4 regions of the Mesorhizobium sp. CO1-1-7 genome follow, and region 2 is predicted to be linked to each of the others. Evidence: predicted binding sites of a transcription regulator. Region 2 holds the regulator's gene; each other region holds the start of a gene.

Region 1 (7,151 bases), on a different contig from region 2:
ATCGCTGAGCTCGGCGCCTATCCTGAGCCTTTGGCCCGAGCGGCGCACGCTTCCATCGAGGACGTAGCGCACACCGAGCTCGCGCCCGACCTGCGTCACGTCAACGACCTTCCCCCGGTAGCTGAACGAAGAATTTCGCGCGGATACGAAGAGCCAGCGCAGCCGTGAGATGCGGGTGATTATGTCTTCCGCCAGCCCATCGGCGAAATATTGCTGCTCGATGTCGTCGCTAAGGTTGGCGAATGGTAGCACGGCTATCGAAGGACCGGGTTCCGACGGGCTGCGTGCTGCTGTCGCGTCGTCCAATTTTTCTATCTCGCCGGCAAAGCGGTAGCCGATCCGTGGAATCGTCGCGATCCACTCAATTCCGTCGGATCCCGGGCCTAGGAGTTTCCTGGGACACGCGATCTGGACGGATAAGTTGCTCTCCTCAACCGATATTCCAGGCCAGGCAATGTCCATCAGATCGGTCTTGGCCAGAACCTCACCGGCATGTCTAACCAGCTATATCAGAGTCATGCGGCCTTCAAACACTTGGTCTTGCTAAACTATTTTAGCTAATTGCTAAAGGAGGTGCGCCGTGGATGGCGTTGGCCGTTCTAATCCGCAACATCTTGCTCTGGTCGGCGATCTCTCTTCGTTGATACCAAGCCCGTTTGAATATCGGCCGCGCCGCGCAATCTTGTTAATCGAAGCGTTATTACTCGGGTGGCGGCTCTGAGGCCGTCTGAATCCAAGCTCTCGACACAAATAGTGGGTACCGGGAACGATTTAAGTTCTTCCTCGACAAGATTAATGTGGTGGATTTGATCAAGACTGCTCTGCAGATCAAGATCGAGGAACTTCTGAATGATCCCGAGAGTACGCCGGCGTTCCCTCAACCGCACCTCTAGAATTCGCCTTGGCGCCCGCAATCGGACAAGAAGGTCCGGTTTGGGCAGAAGCTCGAGAGCACGCGACACTCTTTCACGATCCGTGATGTCGCTGAACAAAGCCAGTGAGGATACGAATTGAACCATACCTTGGTCAAAAATTGAGATCTTTTGATTAGACGCCATTGCGGCGCGCCAAGCTTGCAAAAGAGCCTCAAGATGCCAGTTCAGACGAGCTGCCCACATCTCGTTCTTGGGTGGGAGAATCTCAAACAGTTCTCCGAGAGAATGCTGTCCAATCCACTTTGAATGAACGCCAGAAACCAGTTTAAAGGCGGCTCTTCTAACCGGGTGTGCACGGTCAGCGATATGCAAAAGAACGGGCTGGCCCTGACCTCGCAGATCGCGTGCCAACTCGGACGCCAAGGTGGTCTTACCAGCGCCGGAGGGCCCAAATAGCTCCAAGATCATCTTTTAATCCAGACTGAGGGGAGCCGTCCGATAGTAATCTTAGCCGACGAACCAGGAAATGCGTCATCCGTACGAATGACCGTGTCGTGAGTAAGATCGGCGCGCCGCCGCCGAAAGGTCTCACGAAGGAAAAGGCCGAATGGCTAAGGCCGGGCCTCGTCGGCCGCGTGAAGTTCCTGAAGGGCGAGGAGAAGCTACGTTACGCCAAGCTGCTCGATTTCCGGGATAAGCAATAGCCAACGCGTGCCAGCCGGGAACTTAGGGCACCCATCGCACTTATCGCCGAATGAGCACACGCGGCGTGGATTTCCTCTATCGCTGGATGAGCGAAAATATACCCGAACATGCTTCCGTCGATCCGGGCCTGATCGCTCATCTTGCCGATCAGGCCATGGCCGACGCGATCAAGGCTGGTATCCGGCCGCGTGAGATAGATGAGGAGGTCGACAGCGTCTTCGCCGTAATAGCGGAGGCTGTCAGCAATCATGAGGGTGGCGCGATCGAATAGCGGTCCCGAAGTAGACTATTGCTTTTCGGGTCCCTATCTCTGGTGCATGTGCGGACGAGTTTTCGTAAAGACCACAATCCCCGACATGGTTCGCCGGTTCGAATCGCCCATCCTGGCGAGGTCGAACGGCTTGGCAACAGCTTTCCTCTCTGGAACGGTGCTCCGAGCCTGACCTACCCGATCATCATCCGTGAAGAGCTGTCGACCAGCATGGCCGGCTTTATGTCGGCGCGCTGGGGCCTGGCCCCGGGATGGGCTCGGGAAGGTGACGGCCGCCCGCCGCCGGTCAACGCCCGCTGCGAGACCATTGCCAGTAATGGCTTGTTCCGCAAGGCTTACAATACGCGCCGCTGCTTGGTGCCCGTCGACGGCTATTTCGAATGGCAGAAGCTCGACGCGTCGGGGAAGAAGAAGCAGCCCTATGCTATCGCTATGAAGTCTGATGACCCCTTCGCCATGGCCGGCATATGGGAAGAGTATGCCGACAAGCTTACGGGCGAACTTGTGCGGACCTTTGCCATCGCCACCTGCGAGCCCAACGATCTGATGGCGACCATCCACGACCGCATGCCGGTGATCCTGGCGCCGGCCGAGTACATGCGCTGGCTTGGGCCGGAGCAGGACCCTCGCGAGCTGATGAAGCCCGTTCCGTCCGATCTAATGAAGATGTGGCCGATCGACAGCAAGGTCGGATCTCCGCGCAACAACACGCCCGACATCATTGATGAGATCGGTCGCGGGCCTACTGATCTGTTTGACGTCTAGGTTCCGGGCTTTGGAGGCCGCTGCCACGACACATAGGGCATCTGATCGTAGACCCTTTGCAGCCGGTTCGGTGCACTCCCGTCGGGCAACACGTGCCGTTTGAGCTCAGCCACTTTGCGCATTGAAAAACCTTGCCGGCGCCGAGACATTGCCGACACCCGAACTTCCTAAATCCTGCCAAGTACCACCTGCCCACCTACCTGAGACGGCGAGAACGTCAGGGGCATAAAATAGTTTCACCGGCTAATCCACGTCCGAGATTTTGCCGTTCGTGAGGTGCGTCTCGATTTTGCTGAGCGCCTTCCGAATGACGTCGACAGCCTGCAAGTTGACTGCGAAGTCGAAATTGCCTTCCGCCGTCTCGAAAATCAGGACGCCGATCTTCGTTTCGTCGTCCCTCAGCATGCCGATGCCAATTCCTGTGGGCATATACGGTGGTCTATCTGCCATGGTTTCCTCCTTCAGAGATAGCGCTCCCCATCATCTCGGTGCTCGAAACAGAACCAATGCGGATCCTGGCGAGGCCGAGCAAAGCCGAACCCTCCGCGCTTCGCGCAACCTGTGCGCTCGCACATGTGCCTTAGCACTCTGGCGCGCTCGCGCGGCACGGGCGTTATGCCGTCGGGAAGCCTGGTCGGTTCGTCGCTCATCTGCGGAAAGATTCCATAAGACTGCTTGACGGGCAAGGAATTTGTTCCTTTTCTGTTCTCATGGCGCATGATCCGATCGACACGCTGGGGAAGGCGACCCGGCACAATATGCTTGTGAAGGTGGAATGCAGTTGCGGCAATGTCCGTTACTGCAGATCGGCCGATCTCATGATGGTCTATGGCGGCGGCGTTGATCCTTTGAAGCTGAAATTCGACTGCAACCGGTGCAAGCCATCGATCAAGATCACGCTCCTTGAAGTCCATCCGGAGCACCTTCCGAAGCGTCTGATGATCCACAAGCCGATGAAGGTGGACGGCAAGATCACCTGGTACACCGAAAGGTTCAGGGGATGAGCGGTTCTTTCTCGGAGCGTTGCAAAGATGCCCGCCGGGTACCTCTGCAACCTACCTGGCGGGCCTAGGCCGTTACCTGTGGCAAGCCTTCACAACCCGTCGCGGCCCGCTAAGGTGGCCGCCGCCGACTCCGCCAAGAAGTAAGCCTGCGCAATACGCCCCGGGCCCTGTTAGCGTCCGGGTGTTTGCGAGAAGAGGGCAGCTCTTGAGATGTACCCAGCTACCATCCGGAATTTGAAGTCGCGAAGCCGGACGAAGGCCCGGTTGCAAAAGAACGATCGAACCGACATTGTGACCGTGAGTAGGCAGGGAAGACCCTGCTTGAAACAGTCAACGGGCAAGGCACGACCTTTTGTGCCGACAGAAATTCACGTCAGCACATTCGCAGACGGAGATGACACGCTCGGAATCCTGTCTGTCCAAACCACCGCAGGTCTGCTGGAGAACGCGTTAGACAAACAAGCCGCTGAAAGCATTGGAGCCGCCGTCAACGAGATAAGGTCGAAGCTGGGCCCTTACCTTTGTTCGTCACCGCTTGCGACACGCTCGGCGATAGCGAACGCTCCTCCAGAACGGTCGCTATGACGATGCGCGTGGCCGTGGAGAAAGTGCTTACCCAGGGCCGATACGAGGTCCGTGGCAACCACATCGATTATTGGGATGACACCGGCTTCACAGCCGATGGTGAGTTCAGAGATGGAGTCCTCTACCATGCTGGCATCGTGCTCTATCGACGTCGTAAAATTCCGCGTTAGCGGCGTTCACCCGGGCGCGGAGCGTCGGGCCGAGCGCCCTATCCCGAAGGAAGAGTAGAATGCAGCTCGTTATTCTGGCAGATTGGTGCCATAGCAACGATGGAACGCCTCAGGTACGTAGGGCCGCCATTCCGACAGCACTATGCGTCAGTAGGAATTGACCAGGCAGTCAAGCGATCTCCTCAAACTCGAATCCGCCAATGGTCATTCCCCCGTCGACAATCAGCATCTGGCCGAAAACATAGCTTGAGGCGCCTGAGCACAGCCAAACGGCCGCTTCGGCAATTTCGCTCGGCCTACCGCCTCGTTTGGCAGGAATGGCGTTCGTCGTCTGTGCCGCAAAGGATGAATTTTGGGCGCTTGCCGTTACGACCATTGGGGTCTCGGTCCACCCCGGCGCCAAGGCGTTCACTCGAATCCCGTGTGCGGCGTTCTCCATCGCCGCGACCCGCGTCAGCCCATGAACACCATGTTTCGACGCCGCATAGGCACACATCCCGCCTGGGCCAGTCAGTGCCGCAACGGAGGCAGTGTTGCAGATCACACCGCCGCCACCGCGCTTTAGAAGCGGAAGCTCATGCTTCATGCAGAGAAAGACGCTGCGCAGGTTGGTGCGCAAGACTCTGTCGAAATCATCCGTGGGATAGTCTTCGATCCGATGCGCGCCGCCTGTGATCCGGCGAGCTTGATGACGGCAAGCGATTATTACGATGAGATTAGCGCTGCCCGGAAAGGGGTGTGCTGGGTCCTTTACGACAGCGACAATGTTGTCCTTCAGGTAGCGCTGGGTGCTATCGCATTGCGTAGCAAGCGGGCAAATGAGTTTCTCGCCTGGCTGTTGTCCCCCAGCTTTGCAACGCGAACTCGCGTGTCGCTTTTTCATCCCGATGTCATTGCAAAGACGAAGTCTGACGGTCGCTTCATGGCAACCAGAGATGATTTTTTTTCGCCCTCGCCAGTGCGGTATGACGTCGTGCGCGTGATGAACGCCCTTGGGACGAGGAACTTTCCTCGTCTTCAAATCGAACGCGCGGTAACCGCCGTGGCAAAGACGGTTGTCGATGGCGGTTTGCTGGTTTTCGGTCGAAGTGCCGATGAACTCGATGGCAGGTCACAGGCCACGATATTCCAGCGACTCCAAAATGAGTTCATAGCTGTTGCGGATATGGCGGGCGGTTACGAATTGAGGGATTTCGTGTTGAAACTGCAAGCTGACGCTTAATGGGGAAGGCCGTTTCTTGCTTTATCACTCGCGCATGCTGGCCGCCGCCGTGCCTGACACCCCAGCCCAACCTAAGCGAGCCTCAGCCTTGAGAAAACGATTGGAACAAAAAGAGATCAAACGCATTCCCTAGGCTACGACAGGAGATTGCAATGGAAGACTTGCGCGCAAAAACCGATGCAAACGTCGAGAAAGATCCTGACCAATGGGTGAGTGGTGGCGACCCGATGACGCCGTCCCAGGCGTCCTATCTGAAAACCCTGTGTGAGCAGGCTGAGGATCAGGAAAGCTTTGCAGACAACCTCAGCAAGGCAGAGGCGTCTAAGCGCATAGATGCACTGAGGGCAAAGCTGAAACTTTAAGCACCGGCTCGGGCGCTCTATCGTTACTAAACTTGACCTTCCGTCTCGCGCGATGGAGCGGTCGCGATTGCCAAGCCGTTCCTGATATTGCTGGCAATCGCGGGAACTTTTGGCAGGGCGAGACCTTCTCCATGTTCGAAACCACAGGAGGAACGAGTGGCCAATCTAGGAAGACTTGCGATCGCTATGCTGGGGGTTTTGGCTTATCAAAACCGCGACAAGATCGCGGAGGCGATCCGCGGAGCGGGAGAGCGCGATCCCAATAATCCGCAAGGCGGGATACTGGACCAGGTGTCGAAGGGCCTATCCGGCACCGCGCTGGGCGATATTCTTGACCGCTTTAGAAATGCAGGTGCCGGGTCGAAGGTGGACTCCTGGGTTGGCACTGGGCCGAACCAGCCGATCGAGGCGCACGAGGTGGAAACGGCGATTGACGCTCAGACACTGGAAGCACTTTCCCGCCAGACCGGCCTCTCGCGCGAGGAGCTGATTGCAAGGATTACCAGGGATTTGCCCGATGCGGTTAACCAGATGACCCCCGACGGCACCCTCCCAGCAGACCACCGAACAAAAGTCCCAGACCAGCCCAACCTGCTCGACGACGTGCCTTCCCGGCCGATACAAAGCTAATTCCACATGACGGAAGCGGACTGGAGAGGTGCGAAACCGAGGAGATTGGATCGAGCGAGCAATGGCAGCCGGAAAGTAGGGACAAGCGAAACGCCTATTGTGGATCGCCAGACTGCGAGGGCAATCGCCGAGCTCGACCTCTTGGCAGTGCTGCTTGATTCGCGCTGGCGAATCCCGGGAACGCCAATTCGGTTCGGACTGGATGCTCTGGTAGGCCTGGTGCCTGTGCTGGGCGATACAGCAACCGGGTTGATCTCGGCTTACATTGTGCTGCGAGCCCGCAAATGCGGCGCTGGGAAGCTGTTGGTTGCTCGGATGGTGGCCAATGTGCTGTTTGATACCGTCTTGGGAAGCGTGCCCGTCCTCGGATCGATCTTCGATGTTTACTACAAGTCGAACAACCGCAACATCCGCCTGCTTCGTGGCCATCTAAGCCGTCAGGTTGCTGAACGGTAGTTCGCAGGGCATCACCCATGCGGCGTTCGCGACCGGGAAGCGGCCGGTGTTGGCCGGAGACGATGCCGTTGCCGCCAACTTGGAATGTTTCATCCAGCCGCACTCT
Region 2 (7,151 bases):
TGGCGGCAGGCCCTTGGCGCGTGCAGCCTCGCGCATTGCCTCCAGCTCGGCTGAAGTCTCGTAGCTGTAATAGGCCTTGCCCAGGCGCACCAGCTCCTCGGCCACCTCGCGATGGCGCGGCGCGCGCTCGAATTGGGAGACCGCGTCACCGTCCCACGAAAGGCCAAGCCAGGTCAGGCCATCGAGAATGGCCGATGTGGCCGCATCGGTCGAACGCTCGCGATCGGTGTCCTCGATGCGCAGCAGCATCGTGCCGCCGGTATGCTTTGCATAGAGCCAGTTGAAGAGCGCCGTGCGCGCGCCGCCGATGTGCAGATAGCCGGTCGGCGAGGGGGCAAAACGGGTGATGACCTTGTCGGGCATGGAACTCTCGGAAAACGTCTGAAGCTGGGTGCAGAGCGTGCGGACTTTCGCGCGTTGCGCGTTCATGTAGCATAGGACGTCGAGGGTGCAAGGGGCAGACCCGATGACTGGACGAGGCCGGGGCTCGGATCGGGGCGAGGATGCCGCTATCGGCGTCAGCGAGCGATCCCTGTTTGCGGCGCCTGCGACGATCCCACTGCCATCTCCGCTCGTGGCTGCACCCGAGACCAGGTCGCTGCAGGCAGGTGGGCAGGCGCCGGCGCCGGCTCCTGCCGCGGGCAGGATCGTGCGCGTGCGCCGGCAAATCGGCCTGGTATCCTTGCCTCGCCTGCGCCATGGCGTGACCCGGGCGGCGGAGCTCGAACTCGACCGAGGCATCGCGTTCCTGCTGGTGCCGGTCTGTCTGGCCGTTGGGGCGATCGCCTATTTCTCGCTGGCGTCCGAGCCCGACTTTGCAAAGCCCGCCGCGGTCGTGGTGCTGATGGCGGTCTGTGCCTTCGTCTCGCGTTCCTGGCCCAAAACCCATCTGTGTCTCATGGCAGTGCTGTTGTGCGCGCTGGGCCTGCTCGCGGCGAAGGTCGAAACATGGCGAGCCGGAACCCGGATGCTGGGTTCGGAAATCTCCACGCAACTGACCGGCCGCGTGGTCTCGATCGAGGAGATGGAGAGCGGCCGCATCCGGCTGACCATGGACGTGACTTCGACCGCCCGGCCGAAACTGCGCTATGCGCCGGAAAGGGTCCGGCTTTCCGCACGCAAGATACCGCCGGGAATGACCGCCGGCTCGCTCATCACAGGCTACGCCAAACTGTTGCCGCCGACCGGCCCGGTGCGGCCGGACAGCTACGACTTCTCTTTTGACAGCTATTTCGCCGGCATCGGCGGCAGCGGCTTCTTTCTCGGCAATCCAACGGTTGTTTCCGCCGACGACGGTGAGATGCCGCTATCGGCTCGCCTTTTTTCAGGCATCGAAAATGCCCGCGAAGCCATCGCCGACCACATCAGGGGCAGCGTCGGCGGCGCTGAAGGCGAGATCGCGGCGGCGCTGATCGTCGGCGTGCGCGCCGGCATACCCGATGAAATCAATGAAGCGATGCGGCGTACCGGCATCTATCACATCATCTCTATTTCGGGACTGCATATGGCGCTTGTGGCCGGCACCATCATGGGTCTGCTGCGTGGTGCCTTCGCGCTGTTTCCAGACTTTTCCGCGCGCCGGCCGGTGAAGAAATACGCGGCCGCCGCCGCACTGTTCTCGATCGCGGCCTATCTCATCATTTCCGGTGTCGTCGTTGCCGCCGAACGCAGCTTCATCATGCTGGCGGTGATGCTGATTGCCGTCTTCTTCGATCGCGCTGCGCTGACCATGCGCAATCTGGGGATCTCGGCGATCGCCGTCATCCTGGTCTCGCCTCACGAGGTCGTCGGCCCGAGCTTTCAGATGTCGTTCGCCGCGACCGCGGCCCTGGTTGGCGCTTATGCCGGCTGGGCCGATCACCGTGCGGGAAAGACGCGGCCACCGCCGCCAAAGCGATCGCTGCCCGGGTTCCTGACGCGAAAATTCCTGCTGGCGACAGGTGGACTGGCCATGACGTCCATTATCGCCGGCAGCGCCACGGCACTGTTTGCCATCTGGCATTTCCAGCGGGTATCGCCGCTCAGCCTGTTCGCCAATCTGGCCGTGATGCCTATCGTATCGGTCGTGATGTTCCTGGCCGTCGCCAGCGCGCTGTTGATGCCATTCGGATTGGATTGGCCGGCTCTCTACCTCATGGGCAAGGGCCTGACAGCAATGATCGCCGTGTCTGCGTGGATATCGGAGCGCTCTCCGGTCGATGGAGTCGGGCTGATTTCGCAGCAATCCGTGCTGCTGGTCACCGTCGCGCTGGTTATCGCGACGATGGCGACGACATGGCTGCGGCTCGCGGCGCTGCCATTCGCGCTCGCCGGCCTGTTGACTGTGTCGCACACACGCGCGCCCGATGTGCTGATCTCGGAAGATGCGCGGCTGGTCGCGCTGCCGATCGGCAATGGCGAACTGGCCGTCAACCGGGAACGTCCGAACGAATTCGCAACCGACAACTGGAAGCGCGCCCTGATCTCCGAAACAATCGTCAAACCGGAAATGTTCGACACGACAGACAGGCAATTCGATGTTGCCAGTCCCACCGACCTGCCGCCGGGATCGCCCTTCTACTGCCGCGAAGGCCTGTGCCTTGCCAGGCACCCTTCCGGCGCGATCATTGCCTATGTCGAGGACCGCAAGACCACCTGGAAAGCCTGCGCTTTCGCCGACCTGATCATCGTCAATGACGCAACCGCCTATGACGCCTGCCACAATCCACTGGTTCTCGTCGTCACCAAACGGCAGCTCGCCCGCAAGGGAACCGCTGCCGTCTTCTTCAATCCCCAGTCGGCCACGACCCGGGCCGCGATCGCATTCGCCGTCGACGGACCATACCGGCCCTGGCACGAACAGCGAAAATTCTCACGCGAGGCGAGGGGGCTGCCGCCGTACAAAAAACCCGACAAGCCCGATGACAAGCCGGTTCAGTAGCGCCTGATCAACCCGACCAGCTTGCCTTGTACCTTGACCCTGTCCGGCCCGAAAATGCGCGTTTCGTAGGCTGGATTGGCGGCCTCGAGCGCGATCGAAGCGCCTTTGCGGCGGAACCGCTTCAGTGTCGCTTCCTCTTCGTCGACCAGTGCCACGATAATTTCGCCCGGGCTTGCCGTGTCGGCATTGCGGATAATGACCGTGTCTCCATCGAAGATACCAGCCTCGATCATCGAGTCGCCCTTGACCTCCAACGCATAGTGCTCGCCGCCCATGATCATGTCCGGCGGCACCGAGATCGAATGCGTCTGATGCTGGATGGCATCGATCGGCACACCGGCGGCGATACGGCCCATGACCGGGATGGACACGGCTGAAACCGCGTCGTCGTCGTTGCCGGCCGCGGGCAGGCGCGAAGGCGCAGCGGCCGGCCTGATCTGGCGTCCGAGACTGCCTTGGCCAAGGCTGCCTTGGATGACGCTTGGCGAGAACTTCTTTGCCGCATTGAGGCCCGGCGCGATCGAGTCCGGCAGCCGCAGCACTTCCAGCGCGCGCGCCCGATTGGGTAGCCGGCGAATGAAGCCGCGCTCCTCCAGGGCCGTGATCAGGCGATGGATCCCCGACTTGGAGGCAAGATCGAGTGCTTCCTTCATCTCGTCGAAGGAAGGCGGTATCCCGCTTTCCTTGAGCCGTTCGTGGATGAACATCAGCAGTTCATGTTGCTTGCGTGTCAGCATGGCGGCCCCCAAGACATTGAACGAAAGGTTGAACCAGAATCGAAAAAACAAACCCAGAACAAACACTATCTGTTCCAGTTGTGTTCTGCAACCGTTTAAAGTTTAATGAATTTGTTAAGGGGTCTGAAGTTTTTTGCCCGCGACGGCGGGCGGCAACCAGTCCTTTCCGCCGTCGGCAGGCGCATTGAAATCGTTTTGGTTAATGGCCTGTGGCCCATCCGCCGACGAGGCTTTGGCATCAGTTAGTTGGAAGGCTTCTCCTCGGAGGGACGTATAATTCGCGGAGCCATTATTCGCGGAACGAAACGAAACCAAAATGCCAACGATTGGTAGCTTCGGGCGGCCATGGATCGGGGCGTTCGGCGCACTCCGGCCAGCGCGTTCGAATAGGCGTCGCGGAAGCGCTGAAGTTATCCCGAACCCGCCTTCAAGCTGCCGGCGCGAGCGGCGTATCTGGTAGCGCCGCTGTCTTCGCTGTGGACATAGACGTGCAGTGTGTAGCCGATATGCGCCGTCATCAGCGCCTTGGCCCGCTCGACGTCACGGTCGAGCGCCGCTTCCATGATCGCGGTATGGTGTTCGATCGCAATCGCTTCGCGTAGCGCTTCGATTGCCTCTTCATAGCCATCCTTGAGGCCGGCCGCGGCCCGCAGTGTCGGCGCCAGACCAAGAAAGCGATGATGCCGGCGCAGCTGATCCGAGATCGTCGAGCGGAACCGCAACAGCCAGTCGCATGTGGCGGCGCTCAGCAGCGCCGCATGGAAAGCCTCGTGGTTCTCGTCCCATCTGTCGACGGCCGCGTCCGAGGGATCGTCGACCGCCGTCTTGCAACGCGAGAGCCGGTAGTGGGCGGTGACCACGGCATCCTCCCACTCCCTGCCGCCTTTTTCCATCGATTCGAGGAACAGGGGTATCTCGACCACCATCCTGGCGCGTGCCAGATCCTCCAGCTCGGCCCGCGACACCGGAGCCACGGCAAAACCACGATTGCTGATCGCGGTGACCAGGCGTTCGGCCTCGAGCCGCGACAGGGCTTCGCGCAACGGTGTCCAGCCGACGCCATAGGTGCCGCGCAGCGCACTCAGTTTGAGCGGGGCGCCCGGCATGAGGCGCGTGGTCAGGATGTCGCGCCGCAACAGCTGATAGGCGGCTTCCGTTTTTGTGGAACTTGTTTCATCCAGCATCGTGATCAATCCGTCGTCTGGCGAAAGTATATATGATACCGGGTCCTAGCAACAATTATATATAATGTTTGACACAGACCGGCGGACTGACCATGATCGCCGTAGTAGCCGCGTTTCCGAGCGGCCCTGATCAAATCTGGGAGGAAATGATGTTGAAGTCGAAATCCGCTTGGTTGTCGGGTTTGGCCCTGGCGGGCGCATTGATGGTCGGCGCCGGCAGTGCCGCGGCCGATCAGATCCGTATCGGCATTGCCAATTTCGGCGAGCATCCGCAATTGAACGCCGCCATAGCCGGCTTCAAGAAGGCGCTGACGGACAATGGCTTCGTCGAGGGCAAGGACGTCGTCTACACGGAGAGCCACACCAATTTCGATGCATCGCTGGTGCCGCAGATGATCGCCAAGCTGCAGGCCGAGCAACCCAAGCTGATCTACACCATCACCACGCCGGTCTCACAGATCGCCAAGAAAGCGCTCGCCGGTTCCGGCATTCCGATCGTTTTTGCCGCGGTCACCGATCCGGTGGCGGCCAAGCTGGTGCCGTCATGGGACGCCGGAGACGAAGGCATGACCGGCGCCAGCGATCTGCAGGACGTCGCCGCGGTGATGGCCTTCACCAAGAAGCTGCTGCCGAACGCCAAGCGCTTCGGCGTGCCTTATAATCCCGGTGAGGCCAATGACGTTGCCTTGGTCGAAAAGCTCAAGGCGGCGGCACCGGCCGCGGGCTTCGAGGTGGTGGAGGTCGGCATCGACAACGTCAATGACATCCAGCAACGCATTGCTTCGCTCGCCGGCAAGGCCGACGTGATCTACGGCCCGGCCTCGAACCTGATCCAGCCGGCGATCGCCGCTGTCTCCGCGGCCGCCCGCCAGGCCGGTATCCCGGTCGTCAACTCCGATGACAGTGCGGTCCGTAACGGCACCGTGCCGGCGAGCTTCGCGGTCAATTACACGCAGGTCGGCGTCAACGCCGGCAACATCGCCGCCGAGATCCTCAAGGGCAAGGATCCCAAGACGATCGCGCCGTCGCGCCCGGCCTACAAGGACCACATGGCAACGATCTCGCGCAAGGCGATGGCCGCGTTCGGCATCGAGATACCGGCTTCAATGGCCGATTGCGGCTGCATCGTCGACTAACATCGGAACTGCTGGGGTGACGGCGTCGGCGCCGTCATCCCGAGGTCAGGGAGAAACGATGCTCGAGATTCGATCCGCGCGCAAAGTGTTCTACAAGGGCCAGGCCGACGAGAAGGTCGCGCTGGACGGTCTCAGCCTGTCCTTGGCCACCGGAGAGTTCGGCATCGTCATCGGCTCCAACGGGGCCGGCAAGAGCAGCATGCTCAACGCCATTTCCGGCGCCCTGATCCTCGATTCCGGCCAGATCCTGATCAACGGCGCCGACGTGACTGCAATGCCGGTGCACAAGCGCGCCGCGAAACTGGCGCGCGTGTTCCAGGACCCGATGCGCGGCACCGCCGCCAGCATGACGGTTGCGGAAAACATGCTGCTGGCCGATTTGCGCAGCCAAAAGCGCACCTTGCGCCCGGGGCTGAACACCACCCGGCTTGCATCCTACAGGGAACGCCTGTCGATCCTGGGTCTCGGTCTGGAAAATCGTCTCGACACGCGCGTCGACCTGCTCTCGGGCGGGCAGCGGCAATCCTTGTCGCTGATCATGGCGGTCGGTGGATCGCCGGACTTGCTGCTGCTCGACGAGCATACCGCGGCCCTCGACCCGCGCACGGCCGAAATCGTCATGCAAGCGACGGTTCGCGCCGTCAACGCGCTGAAACTGACGACTTTGATGGTGACCCACAACATGCAGCACGCCGTCGACCATGGCAGCCGGGTGATCATGCTCGATGCGGGCCGGGTGCTCCTGGAAGTTGCCGGGCAGGAGAAGGCGAGGGTCACGGTTATCGATCTGATCGGCCATTTCTCGGTCAAGACCGATCGCATGTTGCTGGCGAGCTGATCATCATGGGTTTTGTTGGGGACGTTCTCACCAGCTTCGTCGCGATCATGCCGGTCACCCTGGCGCAAAGCCTGATCCTGGCCTTTGTCGTGCTCGGGATCATGATCCCGTTTCGCATGCTGAATTTTCCCGATCTCACCAGCGAAGGCGCCTTTCCGCTGGGCGGCTGCGTCTGCGGCGTTCTCCTTGCCGCCGGCGCATCGCCGCTGATGGGCATTGCTGCCGCCCTTGTCGCTGGCTTCGCGGCGGGCTGCTGCACCGCCTTCATCCATCTGCGCTTCCGCATCCACACGCTGCTTGCGGGCATCCTGATGATGACGATGCTCTACAGCATCA
Region 3 (7,151 bases), on a different contig from region 2:
ACCGAAGCTCTGGGCATCTTCTCGCTTCTCATTGCGCTGCTGGCCCTGTTCGGCTGAGTACTGAGAAGATTGGACAGGTCGGCCGCGCAAGCGGCGGGCCTGATATCTGGGGATAGTCCATGTTCGTGACATCTGCCTTCGCGCAAGAGTCCGCGCCATCAGCCGACACCAGCCACGCTGCGACCGGAGGAGACACGCATTCCGGCACCAGCGTGCCTGCCGAAGCGCACGGCACGTTTCCGCCATTCAATCCGGAGACGTTTCCGTCGCAGCTTCTGTGGCTGGCGATCACGTTCGGGCTGTTCTACCTGTTCCTGAAGCGGGTCGTGATGCCGCGCGTCGGCGGCATCATCGATGTCCGCAACGACCGCATCAGCCAGGATCTCGACCAGGCGGCCAAGTTGAAGGGCGAGGCCGACGCCGCCGTTGCCGCTTACGAACAGGAACTGGCGGAAGCCAAGAAGAACGCGAACTCGATCGGCCAGCAGGCCAGCGATGCGGCGAAGGCGGAAGCCGACACCGCGCGCAAGAAGATCGAGGCCGCGCTCGATGAGAAGCTTGGCGAGGCCGAGGCACGCATTTCTTCCATCAAGGCCGATGCCATGAAGGAAGTCGGCAGCATCGCCGAGGATACCGCTTCGGCGATCGTCGAGGCACTCGTTGGCGGCAAGGCCAGCAAGGCCGAGATCGCGGCCGCGGTCAAATCCGTGGCCCGGTGAGGAGCGCATCATGGACGCTACATCTCTCGCAACGCTCTGGGCCACGATTGCCCTGATCATCTTCCTGGCCATCGCCATCTACATCAAGGTGCCCGGCATGATCGCCAAGGCGCTCGACGCCCGCGCCGCCAGGATCAGCAGTGAGCTCGACGAGGCCCGCAAGCTGCGCGACGAAGCCCAGCAACTGCTCGGCCAATACAAGAAGAAGCGCAAGGAAGCCGAGCAGGAGGCCGCCGACATTGTCGCGGCCGCCAAGCGTGAGGCCGAACTGCTGGCTGCCGACGCCCACAAGAAGACCGAGGACTACGTTGCCAGGCGCACCGCGCTTGCCGAGCAGAAGATCGGCCAAGCCGAGCGTGACGCGGTTGCCGAAGTGCGGGCCAGCGCCGTCGATATAGCCGTCGAGGCGGCACGCGCATTGCTCGCCGCCAAGGTTGACGCCAAGGCCGGAGCCGACCTGTTCAGGTCCGCGCTGCAGGATGTGAAGGCCAAGCTGAACTGAGCGTTCTTCAGTCGCTGACACGAAGCCGCCCGGGCAACCTGGCGGCTTTTTTGTTTGGGAGAAAGCGGCGCGTCAAAGCGGCCAATCTCCGCCCTCGTGGGGAAGATCGGAATTGCCACTGCCGTCGCCTTACTCCAGCCCGGCCAAGCTCTCTTCCTCAACCACTTCAGTCCCGCCCAGCCGGAACGGCGCAAACGAGGTGCGATGCAGCCGAGCCACTGGCCCATGCGCCTCGATCGCCGTGCGGTGCCGGACCGTGGCGTAGCCCATATGGACTTCGAAGCCGTAGCGGCCGTGATGGTTGCCGCAGCCGCGCATCATGCGGTCGCGCATGACCTTGGCGACGATCGAGGCTGCGGCGATCGATTGGGAGCGCTGGTCGCCCTTGATCAGCGCGCGCCCCTCGCAGGGCAATCCCGGCGGCACGTCGCGCCCATCCGCGAGCGCGAGCTTAGCCTGCACCGGCAGCCCGACCAGTGCGCGGCGCATCGCTTCGAGGCTCGCCTTGAGGATGTTGGTGCCATCAATGCCCTCGGCGCTGATCGACGCCATCGAGACGCCGAGAGCGGAGCCGATGATGTGCAGGAACAGCGCTTCGCGCTGCAGGTGGCTAAGCCGCTTGGAATCGTCGAGACCCTCGGGAATATTGGCGGGGTCGAGCACCACTGCCGCCGCGACCACGGGACCCGCGAGCGGGCCGCGGCCGGCTTCGTCCATCCCGGCGACCGGCCACAAACCATCGGCCATCGCCTTCGTCTCGAAGGAGAAATCGGGTTTCTCGACGATTTCGAAGAGAGGCGGAGAATCAGAACGCGCGCGAGCCATGTTGCGGCGAGGTTCGCATCGGCTCCGATTCTCCGCAAGTCCCTCCGGGTCGGGTGGGGCGCCGGACCGGGAGGGCACCGTCTGCAGGCCGGGGCAGGCCGGACGGGATTTCTTTGCCACGGCGGCAATGAACAGCCGAGGCGATTTTCGGTTCAGAGCAGCATCAACTGCTCCTGGTCCTTGCCGGCAGCGACGAACTGGTCGGTCCGCAGCGTACGCCGCTCGGCATTGAGGCCGAGCCGCTTTGCGGTGATTTCGAAGCGCCGGCCGATCTGCCAGGCATAGGGTCCGGCGCCCTTCATGCGCTTGCCCCATTCCGAATCGTAGTCCTTGCCGTCGCGCATCGAACGGACCAGCGACATGACGTGGCGATAGCGGTCGGGATAGTGGCGCAGCAGCCAGTCCTTGAAGATCGGGCTGACCTCCAGCGGCAGGCGCAGCACCACATAGCCGGCTTCGCGCGCCCCGGCATGGTGCGCCGAGTCGAGGATGCGTTCCATCTCCTGGTCGGTCAGGCCCGGAATGATCGGCGCCACCATCACCGAAGCGGGGATACCGGCATCCGAAAGCTGCCTGATCGCCTCCAGCCGCTTGGTCGGCGTCGATGCCCGAGGTTCCATCGTCCTGGCCAGCATGCGGTCAAGCGTCGTCACCGACAGCGCCACCTTGGCCAAGCCCCGCTCCGCCATGCGCGACAGAATGTCGATGTCGCGCACGACCAGGGCTGACTTGGTGACGATGCCGACCGGGTGGCCGCGCGCCTCCAGCACTTCGAGGATTTCGCGCATGATCCGGTACTGCTTCTCGATCGGCTGGTAGGGATCGGTGTTGGTGCCGATGGCGATGGTGCGCGGCTGGTAGCCATCCTTTGACAATTCCTTGTCGAGCAGGCGTGCCGCGTCGGGCTTGGCGAACAGCTTGGATTCGAAGTCCAGGCCCGGCGACAGGCCCATGAACGAGTGTGTCGGCCGCGCGAAGCAATAGACGCAACCGTGTTCGCAGCCGCGATAGGGATTGATCGACCGGTCGAAGGAGATGTCGGGCGATTCGTTGCGGGTGATGATGGTGCGCGGCTTTTCCACCTGCACCTCGGTCTTGAAGGGAGGAAGTTCCTCCAGCGAACTCCAGCCGTCGTCGAAGACATGCCGGCTGACAGGTTCGAACCGGCCGGACGGATTGATGCCTGCCGACCGGCCGCGGTTGCGGTCCGGACGGACCCGCATGCCGCTCTGCTCGATCATTGCATTGGCCATTTCGGCTCGCCCTGCTCCGAAGGCTGCAATGTCGGCTCGCATGATCGGTTCCATCTTCGCCCGCTCCCATGGACTGTCCATGTTGTGTCGAATCGCTCTGTTCATGAAATTATTCCTATTTTATCGATGAGAACAAATCAAGAACTTTCTATGGTGCGCTGCAAAAACTGGCGCCGACCAACGCTTTCCGCTATTCGGCTAATCATGCTCAGTGTTCTGATTGAAACGCACAATGACGAGGAGGGGCTCGCCCGTACGCTGGCGACGCTGATTGGCGGCGCGGTCGAGGGCGTGGTGCGTGAGGTTGTCGTCTGCGACACGGGCTCCAGTGACCAGACCCATCGCGTCGCCGAGCATGCCGGCTGCCACTATGTGGGGAGCGGGGGCATCGCCGCCGGCATCCGCCAGGCCAAGGGTGACTGGCTGCTGTTTCTCGAACCGGGTGCGAGGCTGGTGGAGGGCTGGATCGACGCCGTCGTCGCCCATACGGCCAGGCAGACAATAGCGGCCCGGTTCTCGCGGGCGCGGGGCAGCCGTCCACCGTTCCTGGCCCGGGTCTTTTCGGCAAACCGCGCGCTCGCCGACGGACTGGTGATCAGCAAGCGACAGGCGGCATCGCTGTCCAAGAATGCCGGCAGCGCCGAGGCCTTAGCGCGCGGGCTGGCGACCAGACGGCTCGACGCCGAAATCTGGCCAGCGCAGCCGAAGCAGCAGCACCGCTCTGGGGGGTGATTTTTGCAACGGCTCTGCGTGGCGTTGCTTACGACGCCGATTTGCCGCGCCGCAGATGTTCGTCCAGGCGCGGCATGATCTCGACGAAGTTACAGGGCATGTGCCGGTAATCGAGCTGTGGCTCGAGGATGCCGTCCCAGGCGTCCTTGCAGGCGCCGGGCGATCCCGGCAGCACGAAGACGAAGGTGGCGTTGACGACACCGCCGGTCGCCCGGCTCTGGATAGTCGAGGTGCCGATCTTGTCATAGGAAATGCGGTGGAACACTTCCGAAAATCCGTCCATGCGCTTTTCGAAGATCGGCTCCAGCGCCTCGGGCGTCACATCGCGTCCGGTAAAACCGGTACCGCCAGTGGTGATCACGACGTCGATGGCCTTGTCCCGCGACCACGCCAGAACGGCGTCGCGGATTTTTTCGCGGTCGTCGGTGACGATATCGCGGGCGGCCAGGATGTGGCCGGCCTTGGTAATGCGATCGGCCAGTGTCTGGCCAGATTTGTCGTCGGCCAGGCTGCGTGTGTCGGAAACAGTCAGCACCGCGATGCGCACCGGAATGAAGGCACGGCTCTCGTCAATTCTGGCCATCTCGCCCAGCCTCCGACGCCATGCTGCGCGTTGCCGCGACGAACCAGTCGGGCTGGCGGTCGCGGATCTCGGCCGCCGCGCGCTTGGCGACATTGCCGGTCTCGAACAGGCCGAAGCACGTCGCGCCCGATCCGGACATTCGTGAAAAGCCCGATCCGGCCTTATCAAGCCATGAAAGCGCCCTGCCTATGGCGGGCTGCATCGCAAGGGCTGGCCGCTCGAGATCGTTGCGGGTGATTTCCAGCCAGTTGCGCAGGCTGTGAAAATCGATGCTGCGCGGCAGCGGCGGCAGCGGCTCATTATCGCGACGGGAGAGTGCGGCGAAGATTTCCGTCGTCGAGACCGGCACGCCCGGGTTGACCAGCACGAGACCCAGTGCTGAAAAATCCGGCACCATCGACAGTTCCTCACCGATGCCGCGCGCGACCAGCGGCTTTGCCGCCAGGCACATCGGCACATCGGCGCCAAGCGAAAGACCGATCCGCGCCAGTTCGGCGCTATCGAGCTCCAGCCCCCAGCTCTCGGTCAGCCCGCGCAGCACGGCCGCCGCGTCGCTCGACCCTCCGCCCACGCCGGATGCGACCGGAAGGTTCTTTTCGAGCCTGATGCTTACCGGCGGCGTGCTCCGAACGCCGGCGGCCTGCCGCAGGGCGTCGCGGCCCTTCAGCACAAGATTGCCGCCATCGAGCGGTACGTCCGCCGCATAGCGGCCGGACACGCTGAACTCATCGGCGTCGGCCGGCGCGATCTCGATCCTGTCGCCAAAGCGCGTGAACACAGCCAGGCTTTCGATGAGATGATAGCCGTCGGCGCGCCTGCCGGTGACGTGCAAAGCTAGGTTTATCTTGGCGGGTGCGGCCCATGTCCGGACACGCTGACCCGATTCCGCAGTCTCGATTGCGAGTGAAATGAGGGTCAGTCCTTGGCCAGCCGGTATTCGCCGGTCTGCGGATCCTTGACCAGCGTTCCCATCGCGCCGTTGGCCGCCTGTTTTTCGGTGCGCCGCACCTTGGCCGTCACGCGTTCAGCCTCGCGCACGAAGGTGCGGTAACCGAAATAGGCGGCGACGCCGACGACGGCGAAAAAAATGAGCTGCGGCATGTCAAACTCCTACCACGCTGGGCCGGTAAGACCGGCCGGTCGGGTCTTTCGGGCAACCATGCTAGACGCTTTCATGGCTTTTTCAAAGCCCGAAGCGCGCCCACGATGCGCGCTCTTCCGCCGCATTGATGACGCCGCTGGCGGCAGCCGCCGCGATATCGGGCGCCGAAAAGCCCTTGCTCGAGCCGAACAGGCCAAAGCGGCCGAACAAACCGCGCGGCGGCGCCACCAGCCTGAGCTGGGTCTTCGGCCCGAAGCGGTTCTTCAGCACCGTGCGCATGTCGCCCAGCGCATCGACGAGGCCGAGCTCCAGGCCTCGCTTGCCGGTCCAGAACAGCCCGGTGAACAGGTCCGGATCGTCCGCCAGCTTCGTACCGCGGCGCTCCTTGACCAGATCGATGAAGGTCTCGTGCACTTCGAGCTGCAGCACCTTGAGCCGCTCGACGTCTTCCTTCTTCTCGGGCTTGAACGGATCGAGCACCGCCTTGTTCTGGCCGGCGGTGTGGACACGGCGCTCGATGCCGATCTTCTTCATCAGTTCCGGGAAACCGAACGAGGCCGACACCACGCCGATCGAGCCGACGATGGAGGAGGGATCGGCGAAGATCTCGTCGCCGGCGACCGCGATCATGTAGCCGCCGGACGCCGCGACATCCTCGACGAAGACCAGGACCTTTTTATTCTTCTCGATCGCAAGGTCGCGGATGCGCTTGAAGATCAGCCGCGACTGCACCGGCGAGCCGCCCGGCGAATTGATCGAGATCGCGACCGCCGGCGCCTCGAAGGAAAACGCCTTTTCGATCAGTCCGGCGGTGGAAGCAAGCGACAGGCTCGGCCGGAACTGGCCTCCGCCGGCCATGATGGTGCCGTGCAGTCGGATGACCGGAACGGTGACGACGGAGGAGCGCCAGGACTTCGGCAGCAGGCGGTTGAAAAGACGTTTCACGATGGCGTGGTCTCCGGCGATGGTTGCAGGCATGTAGGGATTTCCCGGCCAACGGCAATGTGTAGGCCGCCAACAGCTCAGTCTCCGAACAGCGAGGCGAGCCCGTTGGTGATCATTTCGCTGCGCTCGTCGGGGCCGTTGCCCGATCGCGCGTGAAGCATCAGGGGCGGACGGATGGCGAGCTTTCCTCGTGCCCCAAGTGCTGCCCGCACGATAATGCGGATTGCGGCCGCGTCCGGGCGAGGGTGCACGGCGAGCATCTCGGCTTCGCCGAAGCGGCCTGAAATCGCGTCGAGAATGGCGCCGAGCTGTTCGGGCCGGGCGATGACGGCAAGCCCGCCGCGCGGCCTGACAACCGCCGCCGCACTGCGGATCCAGCTTTCGAACAGTCCGTCCTCCATGACATGCGCTTCCTTTCTTAGCGGCTCGGGAGTGGCGCGGTCCCGGGCGGCGTTGAAAGGCGGGTTCATGATGACGAAGTCGAAATCAT
Region 4 (7,151 bases), on a different contig from region 2:
GACCGTGCCGGCGACCACCTTGCCGAGATGAACGAAGAGGCCATCGGCCTTCTTCTGCGTGTCGGAAATCTCGATCGAGAAGCCCTCGCCCGAGATTATGCCGGTGTCACCCATCTGGCCGCCGGACTCGCCGTAGAACGGCGTCTGGTTGACGACCACGGCGACCGCATCGCCCTTGCCGGCGCTGTCGACGGTCTTGCCGTCCTTGACCAGCGCCTCGATGAGGCCTTCCGCCTGCTCGGTTTCGTAGCCGAGGAATTCGGTGGCGCCGGTCTTTTCACGCACGGAGAACCAAACCGTCTCGGTGGCGGCCTCGCCGGACCCGGCCCAGTGCTTGCGCGCCTCCGCCTTCTGCTGCTCCATCGCATTGGTGAAGCCGGCAAGGTCGACCGAGATGCTGCGCTGCCGCAGCGCGTCCTGCGTCAGGTCGAGCGGGAAGCCATAGGTGTCGTAGAGCTTGAATGCCGTTTCGCCATCGAGCATGTCGCCGGCGCCGAGCTTCTCCGTCGCCTCGGACAGCAGCCCGAGGCCGCGCACCAGCGTCTTGCGGAAACGGGTCTCCTCGAGTTTCAGGGTCTCGGCGATCATCGTTTCGCCGCGTGCCAGTTCGGGATAGGCCTGGCCCATCTCGCGCACCAGCGCCGGCACCAGCTTCCACATCAGCGGCTCGTTCGCCCCCAGCAACTGCGCATGACGCATGGCGCGGCGCATGATGCGGCGCAGCACATAGCCGCGGCCTTCGTTCGACGGCAGCACGCCGTCGGCGACCAGGAAGGAGGACGAGCGCAGATGATCGGCAATGACGCGATAGGACGCAACCGTTTCGGCGTCGGGCGCGCGCCCAAGTGCCGAGGACGCCGCATCGATCAGATGACGGAACAGGTCGGTCTCGAAGACGCTCTCCACCCCTTGCAGGATGGACGCCATGCGCTCCAGGCCCATGCCGGTGTCGATCGACGGGCGCGGCAGGTCGACGCGCTCCTCTTTCGTCACCTGCTCATACTGCATGAACACCAGGTTCCAGAATTCGAGGAAGCGATCGCCGTCTTCCTCGGGACTGCCGGGAGGTCCACCCCAGATGTGCTCGCCACGATCGATGAAGATTTCCGAGCATGGTCCGCAAGGACCGGTGTCGCCCATCGCCCAGAAATTGTCCGAGGTCGGGATGCGGATGATGCGATCGTCGGAGAAACCGGCGATCTTCTTCCAGAAGCCAGCCGCCTCGTCGTCCGTGTGATAGACGGTGACCAGCAGCTTGTCCTTCTTCAGCCCGAACTCCCTGGTGATGAGGTTCCAGGCAAGCTCGATGGCGCGCTCCTTGAAATAGTCACCGAAGGAGAAATTGCCGAGCATCTCGAAAAAGGTCAGGTGGCGCGCGGTATAGCCGACATTGTCGAGATCGTTGTGCTTGCCGCCGGCGCGGACGCTTTTCTGGGCTGTGGTGGCGCGCGAATAGGGCCGCTTCTCCAAACCGGTGAAGACATTCTTGAACTGCACCATGCCGGCATTGGTGAACATCAATGTCGGATCGTTGCGCGGCACGAGCGGGCTTGAGGCCACGACCTCGTGGCCCTCCTTGCGGAAATAGTCGAGAAAGGTCGACCGGATCTCGTTGACGCCACTCATGGATACTGCCTTTTCAAGAGAGCCGCCGGCCGGACCGGCGGGAGATGGCTCTGTATTTTCTAGAAGATGGAGCTGGCCTTTTAGCCGTAGCTCTTGACCCTGTCCAGAAACACGGAATTGGGCCAATTCGCGCTTTGCACCGGCACTTGCGGGGCCGCCCAAACGAAAACCGCCGGCGCGAAGGCCGGCGGTTTGGAACGCGGTACTACAGAACTCTGTTACTTAAGCATTGACTAATAGTCTGGATTTATGGCCAAATTCTGACCGTTGCCTACATCGCGCCGGCTTCGTCCTCAAAACCGTCGTCGCCATTGCCCTCGGAGCCACCATTTTCGAGGAACTTTTCGGCGATCAATCCGGCATTCTGCCTGAGCGCCAGCTCGATCTCGCGCGCGGTATCGGGATTGTCGCGCAGGAACAGTTTCGCATTCTCGCGGCCCTGGCCGAGACGCTGCGAATTATAGGAGAACCAGGCGCCCGATTTCTCGACCACGCCGGCCTTGACGCCGAGGTCGACCAGTTCGCCGGTCTTGGAGACGCCCTCGCCATACATGATGTCGAACTCGACCACCTTGAAGGGCGGCGCCAACTTGTTCTTGACCACCTTGACGCGGGTCTGGTTGCCGACGACCTCGTCACGATCCTTGACCGAGCCAATACGGCGGATGTCGAGGCGAACCGAAGCGTAGAATTTCAGCGCGTTGCCGCCGGTCGTGGTTTCGGGCGAACCGAACATGACGCCGATCTTCATGCGGATCTGGTTGATGAAGATGACCATGGTGTTGGAGCGCGAGATCGACGCGGTCAGCTTGCGCAGCGCCTGGCTCATCAGGCGGGCCTGCAGACCCGGCAGCGAATCGCCCATCTCGCCCTCGATCTCGGCACGCGGCGTCAGCGCCGCCACCGAATCGACCACCAGCACGTCGATGGCGCCGGAACGCACCAGCGTGTCGCAAATCTCCAGCGCCTGCTCGCCGGTGTCGGGCTGCGAGATCAGCAGGTTTTCAAGATCGACGCCGAGCTTGCGGGCGTAGACCGGATCGAGCGCGTGTTCGGCATCGACGAAGGCGCAGATGCCGCCCTTCTTCTGGGCTTCAGCCACGGTGTGCAGGGCCAGGGTCGTCTTGCCGGAGCTTTCCGGCCCATAGATCTCGATGATACGGCCGCGCGGCAAGCCACCGACGCCGAGCGCGATGTCGAGACCGAGCGAGCCGGTCGGCACCGTTTCGATCTCGACGACCTGCTCGTTGGCGCCGAGCCGCATGATCGAGCCCTTGCCGAAAGCCCGCTCGATTTGCGACAGCGCCGCATCCAGAGCCTTTGATTTGTCCACTGCCTTATCCTCTACCAGCCGCAAAGAATTCTGAGCCATGATACATCACCCCTTGGTCGTCAATGAAGGCCGGACAATCCGTGATCCCTGCCATTTTGTACCTTTTTTGTTCTCATTTGGCAAGGGGTGACAACCAACTGAAAAACAAAGGATATCGCGGTTTGTTCTTTTTTTGTCTCGCAAACCCTGGCACGAACGGGCTCCGCATTGGGCCAGACGGCTCGATCGTATCGCCCGACCGAATCGCCGACCAGCATGCGAAGCTCTGTCGCGCACTCTAGCGCTTGTGCGGCCGCAACAACAAAGGTCATATCGCCACCATGGTGGAATCCCCGAAGATCCTGGCCGTGGGCGGCGCCCATATCGACCGGCGTGGCCAGGTGTACGGTCCCTACGTGCCGGCAGCCTCCAATCCCGGCACGATGCGCGAGGATGTCGGCGGCGGCGTCTTCAATGCGTTGCGCAGCATGGTACGGCGCGGCGTGTCGGCCTCCCTGGTGTCGATGCGGGGCGGCGATGCGTCGGCCGATACGGTTTCACGGGCCATCGCCGAGGCAGGCATCGCCGATCTTTCGGCGGTGTTCCTCGACCGTACCACGCCGAGCTACACGGCATTGATCGATCGCGAGGGCGAATTGATCGTCGGCTTTGCCGACATGGCACTGTACGACCTGGCTTTTCCCAAGCAGATCAGGCGTTCCAAGATACGCCAGGAGGTGGCCGCCGCCGATGCCATCCTGTGCGACGCCAATCTGCCGTCGGCCGCCCTGGAGCGGCTGCTGTCGCTCGCCGCCGGTAAACCGGTTTTCGCCATCGCGATTTCGCCGGCGAAGGTAACGCGGCTAATACCGGTTCTCGGCGGGCTGGCCCAGATCTTCATGAACCGGCGAGAGGCCGTCGTGCTGGCCGGTGTCAATGCAGCGGCCGCCGAGCGGGAAATGGTCGACGGGTTGCGGTGCAGCGGCCTTGCCAGCGGCGTGGTCACGGCCGGCAGCGGCCCTGTGCTGGGTTTCGATGAGACAGGCGCCTTTTCGATCCTGCCGCCTGCCCCCAGAAAAGTCGCCGATGTCACCGGCGCCGGCGACGCGCTGGCAGGTGCGACGGTCGCAGCACTGCTGCGGGGCCAGCCGCTGCGCCACGCCGTGCGCGAGGGCGTCGCCGCGGCAACGCTGGCCATCGAAAGCGCCGACGCGGTGCCCGAATTCACCGCGGCGAGCTTCGCGGAAGCGCTGGCCCTTGTGCCGGATGCCAGGGAAGTGGCATGAGACCCGGCAAGTTCATAACGCGCGGTGAAGCTACGCTTTCCTGATGGATGCGCCGCACTCCGGATTGGAGATCAGAGATGACGCCAGACACCGCCCGCCCCTTCATCGATATCCACGCACCGGTGGCGCAGGCCCTGGCCGCCGGGCGCCCGGTGGTGGCGCTCGAAAGCACCATCATCACCCATGGCATGCCCTATCCCGACAATGGCGCCATGGCGGCCAACGTCGAAAAGATCATCGCTGACGGCGGCGCCGTGCCGGCAACCATCGCGGTGGTGAACGGCCGCATCAAGATCGGGCTTTCGGACGGCGAACGCGAATCGCTGGCGATGACCGGTGACGCCATGAAGCTGTCGCGCGCCGATCTCGGCTTCGCCGTCGCGCAGGGCCGCACCGGTGGCACCACGGTCGCCGCCACCATGATCGCGGCTGACATGGTCGGGATAAAGGTGTTCGCCACCGGCGGCATTGGCGGCGTGCACAAGGGGGCGGAAAAGAGCTTCGACATCTCGGCCGACCTCGATGAATTGGCGCGTACACCGGTGATCGTCGTCTCGGCCGGTGCCAAGGCGATCCTCGACATCGAAAAGACGCTGGAAGTGCTGGAGACGCGCGGCGTGCCCGTGGTCGGCCATGGCTGCGAGACGATGCCGGCCTTCTGGTCGCGGCAGTCACCGTTCCGAGCGCCCTTGACCTTGCACGGAGCGGAAGATATCGCGCATTTCTACCGGACACGCCTGGCTCTGGGCTTGGGCGGCGGCATGCTGATTGCCAATCCCGTGCCGGAATCCCACGAAATCCCCGCTGAAGAAATGGCGGGCTACATCGAAGCCGCGCAAAAGGCGGCCGAAGCCCTCAACGTCACCGGCAAGGCTGTGACGCCGTTCCTGCTGGGAAAAATCCTCGAACTCACCGGCGGCCGCAGCCTCAAGACCAACATCGCGCTGGTCGAGAACAATGCAAGGCTGGCGGCTGAGATCGCCAAGGCGCTGTAGGGACTGCGAAAGTCCCCCTCGCCTGGATTGCCAAGACCGAATTGCAAAGGGCAATTCGGAGCAATCCGACCTCTCCCCGAGGGGAGATGAGCTTGCAGCGTCAACGCAACCCTCTTCTCCCCGCCGGGGAGAAGGTGGCCGCGAAGCGGCCGGATGAGGGGGTGGCCTCGCGCTGGCGGGAGCCTACTTCCCCGCCCGCAGCCCAGCTTCGTAGGCGCGTCGCGCCCACACCGTCATTTCGTCGGGATCGTCGAAAGCGCTGTCGGGAATGCTCCAATAGGGCATGGCGACAAGCTTGCCGTGGCGAGAGCCGGTGTAGGTCCATTGCCGGCAGCCCGCGGCTTCGAACTCCGATGCGCTCTGCGCGTCGGCTTTCAGCAGCAATTCGCCGCGCAGCACGATGGCGACGATGACGCCATCGAAATAGATGCCTTTGCCGCCGAATAGTTTTCGGATGCTGACCGGACCGAGGCCCTCGAACAGTTCCGCGATGCGCTCATTGTCCATGCCGCGATCATGTCACCGGCATTTGGCCTTGTCATCGCCGCAACCAAAATCATGCTGACAGGTTGTGGCTATCCTGTCGGAGTTTTAGCCATGCCTGTGCTGCTCAAGGGGTCCTGTCGCTGCAACGCCGTGCGTTTCGAGGTGGAAAGCCACACGCCCGTGCCGTTCATGCTGTGCTACTGCTCGATCTGCCGCAAGCAGCAGGGCGGCGGCGGTTTCGCCATCAATCTCGGCGCCGCCTACGAGACGCTGAACATCAGGGGCAAGAGCAATCTCGGCGTCTATCGCGCCGAGATCGAGGATGACGAGCATCCCCACTGCGAGATATCGACCGGGGAGCGCAATTTTTGCCGCAAATGCGGGTCGGCGCTCTGGCTCTACGACCCAACCTGGCCGGAGCTGGTGCATCCCTTCGCCTCGGCGATCGACAGCGACCTGCCGAAACCACCCGAAAAAGTGCATCTGATGCTGAAATACAAGGCGAACTGGGTCGAGCCTGAGATCGGCAAAGGCGACAAGACGTTCGACGTCTATCCCCAGGAATCGATCGCGGACTGGCACAAGCGGACGGGTATGTGGGTGGAGTAGCTTTCTTCGCCCCGTTTACGGGGCGAAGGAAGATCAGGCCGAAGCGCGTGCCTCGGCCAGCGCCTTGAGATCGGCCGGCTTCAACTCAACCGACTCGCCGCAGCCGCAGGCGGAGCTCTGGTTCGGGTTGTAGAAGGTGAAACCGGTGCGCAGCGTCGTCTGCTCGAAATCCATCTCGGTACCGAACAGGAACAGGGCGGCTTCCGGCGCGACATAGACATGGGCGCCATCGCGCTCGATATGGTCGTCCTTGGTGTTGGGCTCGGTCACCAGATCGACCGTGTATTCCATGCCGGCGCAGCCGCCCTTCTTGATGCCAAGGCGGATGCCATGCGCGTTTTCGCGCGTGGCGACGATCTCGCGCACCCGGTCAGCGGCCTTTTCGGTCATCGTGATGACGGCAAAGCGTCCCATGTTTTTCCTTCTCCATTCCATGCAGGTTCAAGGCCTGCCGAATGATTCCTCACCTAAAATGGTGAAGTTTTATCACCGGCGCAAGTGTGCCAGGTGCGGCGCTAGTACCAGCCCACCGCCACCTGCGCCTCTTCAGACATGCGGTCGGGCGTCCAGGGTGGGTCGAAGGTCATGTTGACTTCGACGCCGGAGACGCCCTCGACGGCACCGACGGCATTTTCCACCCAGCCGGGCATTTCGCCGGCCACCGGGCAGCCAGGCGCGGTCAGCGTCATGTCGATCTTGACCGAGCGGTCGTCCTCGACGTCGATCTTGTAGACGAGGCCAAGCTCGTAGATGTCGGCCGGGATTTCCGGGTCGTAGACCGTCTTCAACGCCGAGACGATGTCGTCGGTCAGCCGCGCCAGTTCATCGGCGGGAATG

Evidence for each region. The regulator LexA, encoded in region 2, represses DNA repair genes until DNA is damaged. The targets are predictions, from matches to a motif close to TGTTCNNNNTGTGTTCNG.
Region 1: LB516_RS21080 (DUF3072 domain-containing protein) is a predicted target of LexA. The motif match lies at 5,699-5,716, and genes of this name have one in related genera.
Region 3: LB516_RS12100 (PA0069 family radical SAM protein) is a predicted target of LexA. The motif match lies at 3,428-3,445, and genes of this name have one in related genera.
Region 4: recA (recombinase RecA) is a predicted target of LexA. The motif match lies at 3,056-3,073, and genes of this name have one in related genera.

Annotation. Positions count from the first base shown of each region.
Region 1 covers NZ_JAIUHA010000009.1:222,016-229,166, reverse strand. Annotated here, with positions in the region: gene LB516_RS21130 (winged helix-turn-helix domain-containing tetratricopeptide repeat protein) at 1-504, opposite strand, end outside; gene LB516_RS21125 (hypothetical protein) at 600-1,286, opposite strand; gene LB516_RS21120 (hypothetical protein) at 1,430-1,579, shown strand; gene LB516_RS21115 (DUF768 domain-containing protein) at 1,630-1,851, shown strand; partial or broken gene LB516_RS21110 (SOS response-associated peptidase) at 1,898-2,616, shown strand; gene LB516_RS21105 (hypothetical protein) at 2,860-3,066, opposite strand; gene LB516_RS21100 (hypothetical protein) at 3,078-3,530, opposite strand; partial or broken gene LB516_RS21095 (Atu4866 domain-containing protein) at 4,183-4,375, shown strand; gene LB516_RS21090 (SDR family NAD(P)-dependent oxidoreductase) at 4,545-4,994, opposite strand; gene LB516_RS21085 (hypothetical protein) at 4,953-5,597, shown strand; gene LB516_RS21080 (DUF3072 domain-containing protein) at 5,750-5,959, shown strand; gene LB516_RS21075 (YidB family protein) at 6,116-6,589, shown strand; gene LB516_RS21070 (DUF4112 domain-containing protein) at 6,596-7,045, shown strand.
Region 2 covers NZ_JAIUHA010000003.1:33,419-40,569, reverse strand. Annotated here, with positions in the region: gene gltX (glutamate--tRNA ligase) at 1-363, opposite strand, end outside; gene LB516_RS06790 (ComEC/Rec2 family competence protein) at 467-2,920, shown strand; gene lexA (transcriptional repressor LexA) at 2,914-3,657, opposite strand; gene LB516_RS06780 (GntR family transcriptional regulator) at 4,068-4,841, opposite strand; gene LB516_RS06775 (ABC transporter substrate-binding protein) at 4,991-5,977, shown strand; gene LB516_RS06770 (ABC transporter ATP-binding protein) at 6,036-6,815, shown strand; gene LB516_RS06765 (ABC transporter permease) at 6,821-7,151, shown strand, end outside.
Region 3 covers NZ_JAIUHA010000005.1:84,383-91,533, reverse strand. Annotated here, with positions in the region: gene LB516_RS12120 (F0F1 ATP synthase subunit C) at 1-57, shown strand, start outside; gene LB516_RS12115 (F0F1 ATP synthase subunit B) at 120-719, shown strand; gene LB516_RS12110 (F0F1 ATP synthase subunit B) at 730-1,221, shown strand; gene LB516_RS12105 (ribonuclease HII) at 1,351-2,046, opposite strand; gene LB516_RS12100 (PA0069 family radical SAM protein) at 2,199-3,353, opposite strand; gene LB516_RS12095 (glycosyltransferase) at 3,504-4,031, shown strand; gene moaB (molybdenum cofactor biosynthesis protein B) at 4,060-4,614, opposite strand; gene LB516_RS12085 (4-(cytidine 5'-diphospho)-2-C-methyl-D-erythritol kinase) at 4,601-5,524, opposite strand; gene LB516_RS12080 (membrane protein) at 5,530-5,715, opposite strand; gene LB516_RS12075 (S49 family peptidase) at 5,798-6,661, opposite strand; gene LB516_RS12070 (tRNA1(Val) (adenine(37)-N6)-methyltransferase) at 6,739-7,151, opposite strand, start outside.
Region 4 covers NZ_JAIUHA010000007.1:69,189-76,339, reverse strand. Annotated here, with positions in the region: gene alaS (alanine--tRNA ligase) at 1-1,626, opposite strand, end outside; gene recA (recombinase RecA) at 1,898-2,998, opposite strand; gene LB516_RS16445 (carbohydrate kinase family protein) at 3,280-4,224, shown strand; gene LB516_RS16440 (pseudouridine-5'-phosphate glycosidase) at 4,302-5,219, shown strand; gene LB516_RS16435 (TfoX/Sxy family protein) at 5,403-5,726, opposite strand; gene LB516_RS16430 (GFA family protein) at 5,817-6,314, shown strand; gene sufA (Fe-S cluster assembly scaffold SufA) at 6,348-6,728, opposite strand; gene LB516_RS16420 (SUF system Fe-S cluster assembly protein) at 6,830-7,151, opposite strand, start outside.